DNA from 2 places in the Weizmannia sp. WK01 genome. Region 2 is predicted to be linked to the other one. Evidence: predicted binding sites of a transcription regulator. Region 2 holds the regulator's gene; the other holds the start of a gene.
The links. The regulator Rex, encoded in region 2, represses fermentation and respiration genes when NADH is low (regulators of the CRP and FNR family bind a similar motif). The targets are predictions, from matches to a motif close to TTGTGAAATATTTCACAA.
Positions count from the first base shown of each region.

Region 1 (7,997 bases), 200 kb from region 2:
TTACGTTTGTCGATAACCATGATTCACAGCCGAACGAATCGCTGGAATCATGGGTGGACGACTGGTTTAAGCAGAGCGCCTATGCCTTGATTCTGCTGCGGAAAGACGGTTATCCGTGCGTCTTTTACGGGGATATGTACGGCATCGGCGGCGACAATCCGATTCCCGGAAAAAAAGACGCCCTTTCCCCGCTTTTATCTGTCCGGCGGGAAAAAGCGTATGGCGAGCAAGATGATTATTTCGACCATCCGAACACAATCGGCTGGGTGCGCCGCGGCGTTCCGGAGATCCCGCATTCCGGCTGTGCCGTCGTTATCTCAAACGGCGAGAACGGCGAAAAAAGAATGCTTGTCGGAAAAGAGCGCGCTGGCGAGGTTTGGGTGGACGCTACCGGCAACCGGCAGGAAAAAGTTACAATTGGCGAAGACGGCTATGCAGGATTTCCGGTTAACGGCGGCAGCGTTTCTGTCTGGGTACAGGAAACGGATGAAAACTAAGGAGGGGCACTGTTCCATCTTCCGGAACGGTGCTTATTTCATTCTTTCAGCTTATAGCTGTTTTTGCCGCGTTTTTTAATTTCGTACATCGTTTCATCCGCTTTTGCAATCAAGGTTTCTTCATCGCTGCAATGGTCCGGATACAAACTGATCCCGATGCTGCCTGTTGCTTCTATTGAGTGGGGGCCGATTTGGAACGGGCGGCTGAACGCTTCCACCATCCGGTTTTGCAACGCGGTCAAAACTTGGCGCCTGTTGTGATTCATTGAACCAAAAAGAATCTGTGGTAAACTGTTCATACAGAAACCTTTAGAAGGGATACGCCATGGCACAATTCGTATACAAGCAAATTATCGATGATTTGAAACAAAAAATTTTTGCCGGACAGTTCCCCGATATGAAACTGCCGGATGAACGAAGCCTGAGTGAAGCCTATCAGGTCAGCCGCAGTTCCATTAAGCGGGCGCTCTCGAAAATGGCCAACGACGGCATTATTTTTAAAAAACGCGGTTCCGGAACATTCATCAATCCTTTGTATATAAAAAACGCGTCCATTTTTAATTACGAAGGCACAAACCTCGGTGTCACCGACAATTTTCACATGTATGGCCAAAAGCCGGCCACAAAAGTGCTCTGTTTTGAGGTCATTCCGCCGACAGAAGAATTGCAGCGGAATTTGTTTTTGAACCCCCATGATTTTGTTTATAAAATACGCCGGCTCCGCTTGTTTGATGAGGATCCGTTTATGATCGAGACCGGTTATATTCCGATAAAAATCGTCCAAAATTTATCGCCCGAAATCATTGAAGGCTCCATTTTCAACTATCTGGAAGATGTCCACAATATGGCCGTAACGAAATCTTTTTTATCTATTTTTGCAGAACCGTCCAACGCGAAGGACCGTGAACTTTTGCGTTTAAAAGAACATGAACCGGTCGGTATTATGGAAGGCATCTTTTTTCTCGACAACGGCACGCCGTTTGAGTTTTCCCATATGCGGCTCCACTATAAATATTTAAAATTCAACACATTTGTATCGGTGTCAGAGTAGGCTGAATGGATTTCAGCTTTTTTGACATGATATGTTCATAATTTCACGAGATTGGACCGTATTAATTTATAAAAAGGTTGATTTTCCAGAGAGAAGCGGTATGATGAACGTAGATGAAAAATGAAAGGAAGCGGTTGAAATGGCAATGGCAGCTTCGCAAGTCGCTTATTCCTCCCCTGCCTATCTGAAAAATTTAGATGCATACTGGCGTGCAGCCAACTATATTTCGGTTGGCCAGCTTTATTTAAAAGACAATCCGTTATTAAAAGAACCCGTAAAGCCCTCTGATCTGAAAGCAAAACCGATCGGGCACTGGGGGACGATTTCAGGGCAGAACTTTATTTACGCCCATCTGAACCGAGTGATCAACAAATACGATTTAAATATGTTTTATATTGAAGGGCCGGGGCACGGCGGCCAGGTGATGGTATCCAATTCTTATCTTGACGGCAGTTATACTGAAATTTACCCGGATGTGACACAGGACATAGAAGGGATGAAGAGACTGTTTAAACAGTTTTCATTCCCGGGCGGCGTTGCTTCCCACGCAGCACCGGAAACGCCGGGATCGATCCATGAAGGCGGCGAACTGGGCTATTCCCTTTCACACGGCACCGGCGCCATTTTGGACCAGCCCGATTTAATGGCCGCTGTTGTCGTCGGCGACGGGGAAGCGGAAACCGGGCCGCTTGCCACTTCCTGGTTGTCCAACCGGTTCATCAACCCGGTAACGGACGGCGCCGTTCTGCCGATTTTACTTTTAAACGGTTTTAAAATCAGCAATCCGACCATGCTCTCCCGTATGTCTGATGAACAACTGGCGCTTTATTTTGAAGGGCTCGGCTGGCGGCCGTATTTCGTTGAAGGGGAAGACCCGGAAGAAATGCACCGCGATATGGCGTATGTAATGGACCAAATGATCGAACAGATCCAAGCCATCCAGTCACATGCCCGGAAAACCGGTGACACCGCCCGCCCAGCCTGGCCAATGCTTGTTTTCCGTGCGCCAAAAGGGTGGACCGGCCCTAAGGAATGGGACGAGAAGCCGGTTGAACATTCATTCCGCGCCCACCAGATTCCGGTTCCGATCGACCAGGACCATATGGAACATCTCGATGTTTTAATCAACTGGATGAAGAGTTACAGGCCGGAAGAATTATTCGATGAAAACGGGCGGCTGAAACCGGAAATTGCCAGGATCACCCCGAAAGGCAACAAACGGATGGCGATGAACCCTGCCACCAATGCCGGCTTCCATATCAAAGACCTTGATTTGCCTGATTTCCGCGATTATGCGCTGGACAACAAAGAACATGGAAAACAGATGGCGCAGGATATGACCGTTTTAGGGACATATTTAAAAGACGTGATTTTAAAAAATGAAACAAAACGCAACTTCCGGATTTTCGGTCCGGATGAAACGATGTCGAACCGTTTGGCGCCGGTATTCGAGGCTACAAAGCGGCAATGGGTGGAAAAAATCAAAGAACCGAATGATGAATTTTTGGCACCGGACGGCCGTGTTATTGACTCGCAACTGTCTGAGCACCAGGCGGAAGGATTTTTGGAAGGCTATGTTTTAACCGGCCGCCACGGTTTCTTTGCAAGTTACGAAGCGTTCCTGCGTGTCGTCGATTCGATGATCACCCAGCATTTCAAATGGCTGCGAAAAGCAGCAGAACAAAAGTGGCGTGCGGATATCCCGTCATTGAATGTGGTCGCCACTTCCACTGTATTCCAACAAGATCATAACGGCTATACCCATCAGGATCCGGGTATTCTTGGCCACCTGGCTGATAAAAAACCGGAATTTATCCGGGAATATTTGCCGGCCGATGCCAATACGCTGCTCGCTGTATTTGACAAAATCCTGAACGACCGTGGGAAAATCAATCTGATTGTTTCGTCCAAACACCCACGCCCGCAATGGTTTACCGTTGAAGAAGCGGAAGAGCTGGCAGACCGCGGACTGAAAATCATTGACTGGGCAAGCACGGACGAAGACGGTGATCCGGATATTGTCATTGCCGCATGCGGGACAGAACCGTTGCTTGAAAGCCTCGCTGCTGTTTCGATTTTGCACGAAAAACTGCCGAAATTGAAGATTCGTATGATCAATGTGCTCGATATTTTGAAATTAAGAAGTCCGGCATTGGATCCGCGCGGGCTTTCGGATGAAGCGTTCGACGCCTATTTTACAAAGGACAAACCGGTTGTTTTTGCCTTCCACGGTTACGAAGGCCTGATCAAAGACTTGTTTTTTGACCGTGCAAACCACAATCTGCATGTGCACGGCTACCGTGAAAACGGGGATATCACAACGCCGTTTGACATGCGCGTGATGAACCAGATGGATCGGTTTGACCTTGTAAAAGAAGTGGTGTCAAGCCTGCCTGATACAGCCCGGCACGCAGCCCTCATCAGCGAAATGGACAGCATGCTGCAAAAACATCATGCGTACATCCGCGAAGAAGGCACAGATCTGCCGGAAATCGAAAACTGGCAGTGGCAAGCGATAAAATAACAGCAAGAAAAACCGGGCGGACGTATCGAAATCGCTGAAAAAACCAATGAAATATAAAACGGCGGGACACCATCATGAATCGTGTCCCACCGTTTTTTTCATTCTATAGAGAAAACGGGTTTTTTCTTTTCCAAATCCAACATTTCTATTTCAATAAATAGAATTTTATTTTAAAATAGAAAGACAAGAAATGGCGAAAATGATCATGATTATCAATTAAATCTTACATCATGCGGGTGATAAAATGGAGCTAAGACAGGCATTGCATCATTTTTTCCTTGAAAAAACATGGCAATTGACGGAAGACTGGTACGCATCTCTCGACAAAAACAGCGTGCAGGGGGTTTATGCGTCCACCGACCCCGAAGTGGTTGCAAGACTGAAAGAGCAGAACCACGAGTTCCACGTCCAGTTTTGTGAAGTGTTTTTAAAAGATGAAGATACCTTTTTACACCATTTTGAAAAGTGGGTAATGAGCGTTGCACAAGATGAAGAGCATCTTGCCACACCGAACCACTTCATTTTGCGCGAGTTCTTCCACACGCAGGAACAGTATCTCGACCTGTTCGATTCATTTGTTGCAGCTCACGAAGGAGAGTATACATATGAGGAATTGAATTTTTGGCGCAGGGCGATCATCCGTACATTCGAACATGTCATGATCTGGTTTATGAAAGAAAACCACCACTATTCCTTAAAGCGGCTGGAGTCCCAGCAAGAAACGATTAAAGAGCTAAGTTCCCCTGTCATTATGGTCGGCAAAAATACCGCGCTGCTGCCGCTTGTCGGGGAAATTGATTCCAACCGTGCGAAAATCATTCTGGAAAAAACCCTTGAACAATGCGCAGAAAAAAGCGTTCTCCTTCTGTACATTGATTTATCCGGCGTGGTCGTCATCGATACGATGGTCGCCCAGCAAATTTTCCGGCTGATTGAGACGCTGCGGTTAATCGGGGTAAAATGCATTCTTTCGGGCATCCGTCCGGAAGTGGCGCAAACTGCCATTCAATTGGGCATTGATTTTAATGACATAACGATCCACTCAAAACTGGAACTCATGCCGGAATGATGAAAAATCTATCAATCTACTACATAAAGGATGCAACAGGGTGTTGCATCCTTTTTGCTGTCTCCCTAAACCGCCCGCTTATGATTATTTTTATATGAACAAGGTAAAAAAACGATGAGCAAGTTAGCAAATCGGACAAACTTTGGGAAGGAGAAAGCCATGGGGCAGCATGTTAAAAAAGGGGCATTTCTATTCTTATCTGCAATGCTAGTCGTCCTTTTATCGGCATGTGCGAAAAAGGATGAACTGCCGGACGGGGCAAAACTGATCCATAAAGATACATTTACATTTGTGGCTTCCGGCGAATTCAAACCATTCAGCTATGTGAAAGACGATTTGACCATGACTGGATTTGATATTGAAGTAGGAAATGCGATTGCAAAAGAACTTGGGCTAAAGCCTGTCCAAAAACGGATGAAATTCAAAGGGCTTGTGGAAGGCATCAATACCGGCCGGGCAGATGCAGCGGTTGCGAGCCATACCGTGACCCCGCAGCGCAGCAAACATGTCATCTTTACAACCCCTTACTACTATTCCGGGCCGCAAATTTTTACAAGGCCGGACAGCGCGATAAAAACCGTTAAAGATCTTTCCGGCAAGGAAGTAGCCGCCGCAAAAGGATCCACCTATGCGGACATTGCTTCCAAATATACGAAAAATGTAAAAGTGTATGACAGTGACATCACTGCTCTGAAAGCACTTTCGGAAGGCCGCCACGATGCCGTCATTACCGACTTTGTGACGGGAAAGACCGCGATCAAAGAAGGGTACAAAATTACCGGCCGGCAGCTGATCGAGCGGAGCGAGCAGGCCATTGTCGTGGCAAAAGACAATCCGAAGCTTGCAAAAGACATTAACCGGGCGCTTGAAAAACTTAGAAAAGACGGAACGCTTGCACGCATCAGCAAAAAATACTTTGGCGAAGACATTACAAAAAAACCGAACTAGACCGGCAGAAAGGAATGTTGTACATTGCCTAGTTTTTCTCATTTTTTCCATGTGCTCGCCAGTACGAAGCACGTTTTCCTCGAAGCAATGGTTTTGACGCTTGAACTAACCATTGTCTCCATTTTAATCGGCGTTGCCATCGGGCTACTATTTGCCTTGTTAAAGATTTCCCGGTTCAAAATATTCAAGCTGATTTCCGATCTTTATATTTACCTTATCCGCGGCACGCCGCTCATCGTGCAAATCTTTATTCTTTATTTCGGGCTTAGCGGACTCTTTCTGCTCCCTGACTTCTGGGCGGCTTCCCTTGCACTCGCGCTGCATAACGGCGCCTATATCGCTGAAATCTTGCGCGGCACGATCCAGTCGATCGACAAAGGACAGATGGAAGCCGGACGTTCTCTTGGTATGACAAAATCGCTTGCACTGCGCAGAATCATTTTGCCGCAGGCATTCCGGAGGGCGCTGCCGCCGCTCGGCAACCAATTCATCATTTGCTTAAAAGATTCATCGCTGGCCGCATTTATTTCCATGGACGAGCTGTTCAATATCGCCACGACCCTCGGCGCCAACAATTTTGACGAAATGACGTATTTATTGATCGTCGCAGTCTATTACTTAATCCTTGTCGCCCTGCTGACGTTTATTGTCAGCCGCGCGGAAAAATATTTAGCTGTCAGTGATTAAAGGAGGCTCCGTTCCTATGAAGGAAATGATTACGGTCGAAAACTTAAATAAATCGTTTGGCGATCTCCACGTTTTAAAAAATATTAATCTCGCAGTACACGAAAGCGATGTGATCTGCCTGATTGGCTCAAGCGGTTCAGGCAAAAGCACCCTGCTCCGCTGCCTCAATTTTTTGGAGAAAAAAGACAGCGGCACAATTAAAATTGAAGGGGAGGAAATCACACCAAAAACCCATAATATCAATGAAGTGCGGCAAAAGGTCGGCATGGTTTTCCAGCACTTCAACCTGTTTCCGCATAAAACCGTCTTGGAAAACGTGATCGAAGCGCCGGTGATGGTAAAAAAAATCCCCAAAAAACAGGCGGTGGAAGAAGCCCGTGCCCTGCTCGATAAAGTTGGCATTTCCGACAAAGCGGATGTGTATCCGGGCAAACTTTCCGGCGGGCAGAAACAGCGGGTCGCCATTGCGCGTTCGCTCGCTATGCACCCTGATATCATGCTGTTTGACGAGCCGACTTCCGCCCTTGATCCGGAGCTTGTCGGCGAAGTGCTGGCCACGATGAAAGAACTGGCGGAAGAAGGCATGACCATGGTGATCGTCACACATGAAATGGGTTTTGCCCGCGAAGTCGCAGACCGGATTGTTTATATGAATGAAGGCAGGATTATTGAAAAAGGCACCCCTGAACAAATTTTTGAAAACCCGCAGGAGGAAAGGACAAAAGAATTTTTGAAAACGACCGTATTGAAATGATGAAGGTTTTAACCAAGGCGTCATGAAAAATTTTCTTCTTGCTATTTTAAGTTCGTGCTGATACGATAGAAGAGCATGATTTGGAAAGCATATATAGAGCATCAGGAGTCTTTCCAAGCAGATAATTTTGGCCAGTGGAGTAAAGGCATCGGTGTGCCGGGCCAAATGCCGAATCGGCAACTTTTGGTTGCCTTATTGATTGAGTGGGAAACTCAAATTTTATAAGTTGGTTACTTTACAACCGGTGCTTGTGCACATCAACTTGTGAAACGATCAATAAGAGTGGTAAAAGTAATTATTTGCTATATAGACTCTGATCCTATAGGAATATAAAGCTTTCTTCCATATTGTCCACGGACTTTTATGGCAGGCGTATATCCGTTTTTTTGCAGATATGCATGCTTTTTTAGGATGATGATTTCAAGCAAGTGTTGTGCGCACGTATGCGGATTGCACTTGCTTTTTAT
Region 1 is NZ_CP109616.1:3,617,579-3,625,575, forward strand. Features, by position in the region: gene OF158_RS17160 (alpha-amylase) at 1-497, shown strand, start outside; gene OF158_RS17165 (diguanylate cyclase domain-containing protein) at 536-796, opposite strand; gene OF158_RS17170 (GntR family transcriptional regulator) at 823-1,548, shown strand; gene OF158_RS17175 (phosphoketolase family protein) at 1,688-4,072, shown strand; gene OF158_RS17180 (STAS domain-containing protein) at 4,317-5,141, shown strand; gene OF158_RS17185 (transporter substrate-binding domain-containing protein) at 5,301-6,089, shown strand; gene OF158_RS17190 (amino acid ABC transporter permease) at 6,114-6,776, shown strand; gene OF158_RS17195 (amino acid ABC transporter ATP-binding protein) at 6,793-7,530, shown strand.
Region 1: a site for Rex is predicted at 1,580-1,597, ahead of OF158_RS17175 (phosphoketolase family protein). Genes of this name have one in related genera too.

Region 2 (7,997 bases):
CTAATTCAATGACAACGCGATCACCCAGTGGTTTTAACACGTGAAACAACCTCCTTAATTCGTATTATGTAAAATTTTGTCCATTATTAGCACTCGCATAAGTTGAGTGCTAACACATTTATTATAATAAATAATTCCTTGCTTTTTTGCAAGTCTCTCATCCAACTTTTTTTATTTTTTTCGGGCCCTGCATCCTTTAAAGAGCCCCGTCAAAGGATGCCGGTTGCGCGCCTCCATTTCAGCCGCTTGCCCTTTTATAAGTATGCTTGATCACCATCCGGATATGCAACTGAAAAGGCTGGCTCTGCGCACGGCATTTGAACCCCGCCCGGTTCAATAGTACAATGAACATATTGGACGAATTTGCGATCCTTTAAACTTTGAACTGGCAAGAAAGGAAAAGAACGCGTGAAAAAAGAGTATGTGTATATTCTCGTGACGTACATCCTTATGCTGCTGTCCGGCGCCGTCGGGTATCCGTTGCTCTACTATGCCGGGGTGAACGTTTTCCACGAACCGGCAGACAGCATGCGGACATTGACGCCCCCGCTTTGGACCGTCATCAGCTTTATCATCGGGCTGATCATCGTCCTGTACTTTTTAAGAAAAGCCGCAAAGAAAGAAACAGACCGGACTGAACCGCTTCCGGCCGCGCCATCCGCCATATGGGCAATAGGCGGCGTCTTTCTTTGTTTCTTTGCCCAGACTGCAGCCGCGATCATTGAATCATTATTCGGTGCCCCGGCTGCCTCCAACAATACGCAGCAAATCATGGCGCTGATTGAAAGATTTCCGCTCGTCATCCTCATCAGCTCGATCGCAGGGCCGATTCTCGAGGAAATCGTTTTTCGGAAAATCATTTTCGGCACGCTGCGCAGGCGCTTTTCATTCCTTTTATCCGGTATTGTCAGCTCGGTTATTTTCGGACTCGCGCATACCGAACCGAGCCACTTGTTTTTATATTCCCTTTTAGGGCTGACGCTCGCTTATTTATACGAGAAAACAAACCGGATCACCGTTTCCATGTTTGCGCATGTTTCCATGAACACGATTGTGGTCGTGAGGCTGCTTTTGCACCCGTCCGTTCTGCAGACATCCGTACATGAAATTTACAGCTCAATTGGAGGACTTCTATAATGAGACCACTTTTTTCAGGGATTGTAAACTGCCTGCTCGGGGCTTTGTTCACTTATTTTGCCATTCAGCAGGTACAAGTGGGCGGCTGGGGCTTTTTTTCTTATTTACTGCTGTTGATTGCAACATTGGATCTGGGTTCCGGCATCAGGCTGATCTTTCTCCATTTCAAGCTGAAAAACTCAGTGAAAAAATAAAAGCCGTTTTCCGGCTCCGTCCGGAAAACGGCTTTCTTATTCAGAAGCAATCGTCTGTTCATCCATTGGCATTTCTTTTGCCGCTTTTTTGGCATTGCGGTACGCCATTTTCGAAATCAGTGTGCTTGCTTCATACAGCAAAACGAGTGGAACAAAGGTAATCAGCTGCGAAAACACGTCCGGCGGGGTGATGATGCCGGCAGCTGCAATCAAAGCAAGATACGCATATTTTCTTACCTTTTTCAACAGTCTCGGCGTAATGATGCCAAGCCGGGTCAGAAACAGGACCACGACCGGCATTTGGAACACAAAGCCAAACGGAAGCGTGATCTCTAGCAGAAACTGAATATACTCCCGGATCCCGATCACCGCACGAATGCCCATTTCATTTGACAAGCCCATCATAAACTTCACCATCAGCGGACAAAGCACGAAATAGGAAAAAGAAACGCCGGCTATAAAAAGCAAGATGGAAACAGGAATGTAACTTAATGTCAGTTTCTTTTCTTTCTCATACAGCCCCGGGCTTATAAACGCCCAAAGCTGGTACAAAATCACCGGCAGGGTCAATAGGCATGCGATCACAACCGAAACTTCCATAAAAACCTTAATAGGATCGGTTACCCTGAAGGCATTCATCGTGAACATGCCGGCATTTTTGGCATGCTGCAAATAACGTATAACAGGTTTTGCGGTAAAAAAGCCAACAACCAGGGCAAACAGAAAGAAAATGAGAACGGTAATTAACCGCTTTCTCAATTCCTGGATGTGTCCGGTAACCGGCATTTTTTTCGTATTCATCGCCGTTCCCCTTTAAGTGCCGGCGTTGAATCCGCCCTTTTCCCTTTGCACGCCACAGCCAAATCCGGCCATTGCCATTTGCGCCTGCATTCCGTTTTCAATCGGGCCACCCCCTGTACCCACTATGATAACGGAAAAAAAGCTTTTTGGCTATGGCTTCGCAACCGGCTCTTTTGTTTCTTTCAAATTTTCTTCATCATTTGAATAATGTTTTAAAAAGTAGATCAGTGCCTGCAGTTCCACGGCCAGGTCAATATGATGGACGCGGATATCCGGCGGCACGTTCAGCCGGGCAGGTGTAAAGTTTAAAACGCCTTTTACATTTGTACTGGCAAGCTCGTCTGTCACTGCCTGGGCACTGGAAGCGGGGACCGTCAAAATCACAACCGTCACATCTTCCGCGCAAAGCCGTTCTCTTAATTCGTCCATGCTGTAAACAGGCACATTGCCAACATGGCTCCCCACCTTCCCGGGGTCATTGTCAAATGCCATCACAATCCGTGCGCTGTTATTCTTCGAAAAATTGTAATTCAAAAGGGCTGTACCGAGGTTCCCAACGCCAACCAGCGCTACATCTGTGATCTCATCCTGGTTCAGCGTCTTGCCGAAAAAAGACAATAAATATTTTACATTATAACCATAACCTTTTTTTCCAAGTGCCCCGAAGTAGGAAAAATCCCTGCGTATCGTAGCGGAGTCGACTTTCACCGCTTCACTCAGTTCCGCCGAGGATACCCTTTGCTTGCCAAGTGTATATAAATTTCTCAGGTACCGGTAATATAATGGAAGCCGTTTTGCAGTGGCTTGCGGTATTTTTACTGATTCATCCTTCATGTGAAATCCCCCAAGTTGAAAGCTTAAGTTTTTTGTGCTGTTGGTTCCAATCGTGCGTCCATTCCAGAATGGCAGCGCTGCCATTCTTCATTATAATATTACTCCTATCTGAGCAAAGAAAAAATATGTTTTAAAAAAATGCCTGCATGCGTCTTTTTCTCTCTCCAACTATGTTAAATATATCACAAGTAAGCATTTTTTTCATGGGTTTTTACGAATTTATGTGAAAAGTTTTTTGACAAATTCCGATCACGCCGGTTGAGTTGCAGTTCGCCTTCCTGTACACTTACAATGGTATAGAGGTGAACATAAAGATGATGTTGCTGCAAGTTCAACAAGTCACAAAATATTATGGCGCTGAACTTATTTTATCGGATATAAAATTAGAAATTCAAACAAAAGACCGGATTGCCTTGGTCGGGAGAAACGGGGCCGGCAAATCGACCCTCCTGAAAATCATCGCCGGCCAGCTTTCTTATGATGAAGGTTCCATCATTATGCCGAATGGTGTCGAAATCGGTTATCTCGCCCAAAATACCGGACTCGAATCGGATCTGTCCATTTGGGACGAAATGATGTCGGTTTTTAAAAATTTGCTGGATATGGAAAAACAGCTTCGCGAATACGAACAAAAAATGGCCGACCCTAAGATTTATAACCGCCCGGCGGAGTATGAAAAAGTGCTGCATGCTTATGATACTTTGCAGACACGTTTTAAAGATGAAGGCGGATATCAGATCGAAGCGGATATCCGGTCCGTTCTGCATGGCTTCCGTTTTGACCAGTACGACTACAACACCCCGATCCGGACATTAAGCGGCGGGCAAAAAACACGCCTTGCATTGGCGAAATTGCTGCTCACAAAGCCGGACATCCTCATTTTGGATGAGCCGACAAACCATCTCGATATCGAAACGCTCACCTGGCTGGAGCAATATTTACAAGGCTATGAAGGCGCCATTCTGATCGTGTCCCATGACCGTTATTTTCTGGATAAAGTCGTCAACCAGGTCTATGAAATTTCAAGGCATTCCATTAAAAAATACCACGGCAACTACAGCCGGTATCTGGAACAAAAGGCCGCCCAGTACGAGCGAGAGGTCAAACAATATGAAAAGCAGCAGGAAGAAGTTGCGAAATTGCAGGCATTCATCCAAAAAAACATTGCCCGTGCCACCACGACAAAGCGGGCGCAAAGTAGGAGGAAACAACTGGAAAAAATGGAATTGATGGACAAGCCGCTTGGCGATGAAAAATCTGCCCGGTTTTCGTTTGAAATTGCCAAACAAAGCGGGAACGAAGTCCTTCATGTCCGGGATGCTGCCATCGGCTACGACGGGGAGCCGGTTGCCAAAAACATCCATCTTTCAGTCAAAAAACAAGACAGTGTTGCCCTTGTCGGCCCGAACGGCATCGGCAAGTCAACGCTTTTGAAATCGATTATCCGGAGAATCCCGCTGATATCCGGCACGATCGAATATGGCTCCAACGTTATGACCGGCTATTACGATCAAGAACTGGCCGACTTATCTTCCAATAAAACGGTCCTCCGGGAATTATGGGATGCATACCCGCTGAAAACAGAAAAAGAAATCCGCACGGCACTCGGGAATTTTCTTTTTTCCGGCGATGACGTTTTAAAAACCGTCTCATCCTTAAGCGGCGGCGAAAAAGCCCGGCTTGCCCTCGCCAAATTGATGCTGGAAAAGGCGAACTTTCTAATTTTAGATGAACCGACAAACCACCTTGATTTGGACAGTAAAGAAGTACTGGAAAATGCGCTCATCGATTACCCGGGAACGATTTTGTTCATTTCCCACGACCGCTATTTCATTAACCGGATTGCCACAAAAGTGGTGGAGCTCTCGCCGGAGGGAACCCGTGAATTTCTCGGCGACTATGATTATTATGTGCAAAAAAAAGAAGAAATGCTGGAAATTGCACGCCTGGAAAACACGAAACAAGAAAAGGTTAAAGCGGAACAGCCGGCGAAAAACAACTACCGGCAGGATAAAGAAGCAAAAAAACGCGAGCGGCAAAAAAAGCGGAGGATTGAAGAAATTGAAACAAGAATTGAAACGTTGGAAACAGAAATTCATGACCGGGAAGAAAAAATGGCCGACCCGGAAATCTTTCAGGACCATATTAAAATCCGCGAGCTGACAGAAGAACTGGAGCAACGGAAATTGGAGCTGGACGCGCTGATGGAAGAATGGGCAGAACTGGCGGAGTAATGTTTGGACCTGTGTGGAAATTTTCTGCACAGGTTTTTATTTTGGCATCTCGCGCCATGCACAGATTTATGCACAGGCGGTATATTGATTTCTTGCTTTCCAAAACGTTTTTCCACAAAATCCACAATTATCAACAGATTTATCCACAATACCCACAGCCTGTCCGGAAAAAATTTTAAAAGTTTTACACAAGTCCAATCATTTATCAACAACTTTTCCACAGATTGCGCACAATTCCCCTGCATATCTCCAAAAAAAACCGGTGTATGGACGATTCCCATACACCGGTTTTTCACAACCCTGTTTAAAAGTTTTCAATGTCCAGCCCGGGATAAGCATTTAAGTCAAGGGAGCTTCTTTTTCCCTTTTCAAAAAGCACCGTCCCGCATGCGGCAATCATCGCCGCATTGTCTGTGCATAACTGGATCGGCGGGATGCGCAACGCCACTTCAGGGAGATCCCGGAATGCTTCTGAAAGGGCAGCGCGCAATCCTTTGTTCGCGGCAACACCGCCGGCGACCAGCACTTCTTTGACGCCAAACGCTTTTACCGCCTCCACGGTTTTACCGACCAATACATCAATCACACTTTGCTGGAAGCTTGCGGCCATATCTTCAGGCCGGATGCTTTCCCCGCGCTGCGCGGCATTATGGAGGGTGTTAATGACGGCTGATTTGAGCCCGCTGAAACTGAAATCATAAGTCCCTTCCAGCCAGGATCGCGGCAAATCAACATTTGGCTTTCCTTCATGGGCAAGCCGGTCAATCTGCGGACCGCCCGGATAAGGAAGGTTCAACGTTCGTGCTACTTTGTCATAAGCTTCCCCTGCCGCATCATCTCTCGTTTCGCCGATTACTTCAAACTCGGCATGGCCCTTCATCAGCACAAGCTCCGTATGACCTCCTGAAACGACAAGCGCAAGCAGCGGAAACTTCATTTCATGCCCGATCCGGTTCGCATAAATATGGCCGGCAATATGATGGACACCGACAAGTGGAATCTGATGCGCGAAACTGAGCGCCTTTGCGGCATTGACGCCAACAAGCAACGCGCCCACAAGCCCGGGCCCTTCTGTCACGGCGATCGCATCCAGGTCTTTAAAAGCCGCGTCTGCCTGCTGCATCGCTTCCTCAATGACAATGGTAATTTGCTCGACATGGTGGCGGGATGCAAGCTCTGGCACCACCCCGCCGAACCGTTTGTGGCTTTCAATCTGAGAAGCGACCACATTGGAAACAATTTCCGTCCCGTTTTTAATGACAGCTGCAGCCGTTTCATCGCAGCTCGTTTCTATGCCTAATACCAACAAATCTTTTTCCATTTATAAATTCACCCACATCACAATTGCGTCTTCATAATTATCCGTGTAATAGCCTTTCCGGATGCCGCCTTCCCGAAATCCGAGCTTCCTGTATAAGGAGCGCGCAATCATATTGCTGACGCGTACCTCCAGGCTGAGCGTTTTGGCATGGTTCAATGCGGCGTAAGCCATCACATTTTTTAACAGCGTCTCTCCCAGTTTCCGGCCTCGGTACTCCGGGAGCACCGCAAGATTGGTCACATGCGCCTCATCGACAATGACCCACACGCCGCAATAACCGATAACCTTTTCATTCTCGACAAGCACAAGATACATGGCAAAATGATTATGAACCAGTTCGTTGTAAAATGCTTCACGTGTCCACGGCATTGTAAAAGAATGCATCTCCACATTGTAAATTCCGTCCAAATCTGCAAGCGTGGCTTTTCGCAGCGTTATTTTCCCCGTTTTTTCCATTTTTAGTGACTCTCCCGTTTATGCTTTTCAAGCCATTTGGCTTCTGCCTCTACTAACCGTATGTAATTTGGAACGAAAGTGTGTATCTCCGCGTCCGGTTCATCCATCCCAAGCCTGGCCAGTTCGCCCGGCCTCGGATTATGCAGGGTCCAATCTGCTACCGCCATTTTATCTCCCAGCTTCTTCGCAAGAACGGCTTCATGAAGGGCAACATGCTGGCCGATCAATAATACGGGCGCCTCAAGCGCACTTAACCGGGTTCCCCATTCAGCGGATGATACATTGCAATCTTCCACTACTGTTTGCAAAACCCCGTTTTCATAGCGGTACAAACCGGTATAAATCCGCCCTCTGCGCGCATCAAAAAGCGGGGAAATATACCCGTCAAAATAACGGCCGGACGCCGCCAACAACTTCAGGCTGGAAACCCCCACCAATGGAATTTGAAGGCTCCAGGCCATCGTTTTTGCGATCGTGACGCCAATCCGTATGCCGGTGTAAGATCCGGGCCCTTTTGCCACCACAATCTTATCCAGCTCAGCCGGTTTTATCCCGCACGCCTCCATGACTTCCTGCACAGCCGGCATCACGCGGACACTATGATTTTTTTTCAAATTTGTCATATATTCGGCCAGCACAACATGATCATCGGCCAATGAAACGCCCAGCACTTCATTTGAAGTATCGATTGCCAAAACTTTCATCCAAAAATCTCCTCACATAATGATACATAACGGTCCCCAAACGGTTCCGCTTCAATAAGCCTGCGGTCTCCTTCAAGGCGGAGAATGCGGATTTCCAAATAGCTCTCAGGCAACAGATCTTTGATAAAATGTGCCCACTCCACAACCGTCACGCCATCACCTTCAAAATATTCATCAAAACCAAGGTCCTCCTGCGCATCCTCCAAACGGTATACGTCCATATGATACAGCGGCAGGTTCCCCCGGTACTCTTTTATAATGGTAAAAGTCGGGCTGTTCACGGTACGGCGAATGCCCAGCCCGTTCGCAATCCCTT
Region 2 is NZ_CP109616.1:3,415,181-3,423,177, forward strand. Features, by position in the region: gene groES (co-chaperone GroES) at 1-40, opposite strand, end outside; gene OF158_RS16195 (CPBP family intramembrane glutamic endopeptidase) at 409-1,137, shown strand; gene OF158_RS16200 (YdiK family protein) at 1,137-1,331, shown strand; gene tatC (twin-arginine translocase subunit TatC) at 1,368-2,132, opposite strand; gene OF158_RS16210 (redox-sensing transcriptional repressor Rex) at 2,283-2,966, opposite strand; gene OF158_RS16215 (ABC-F family ATP-binding cassette domain-containing protein) at 3,281-5,200, shown strand; gene tsaD (tRNA (adenosine(37)-N6)-threonylcarbamoyltransferase complex transferase subunit TsaD) at 5,505-6,521, opposite strand; gene rimI (ribosomal protein S18-alanine N-acetyltransferase) at 6,522-6,977, opposite strand; gene tsaB (tRNA (adenosine(37)-N6)-threonylcarbamoyltransferase complex dimerization subunit type 1 TsaB) at 6,980-7,681, opposite strand; gene tsaE (tRNA (adenosine(37)-N6)-threonylcarbamoyltransferase complex ATPase subunit type 1 TsaE) at 7,678-7,997, opposite strand, start outside.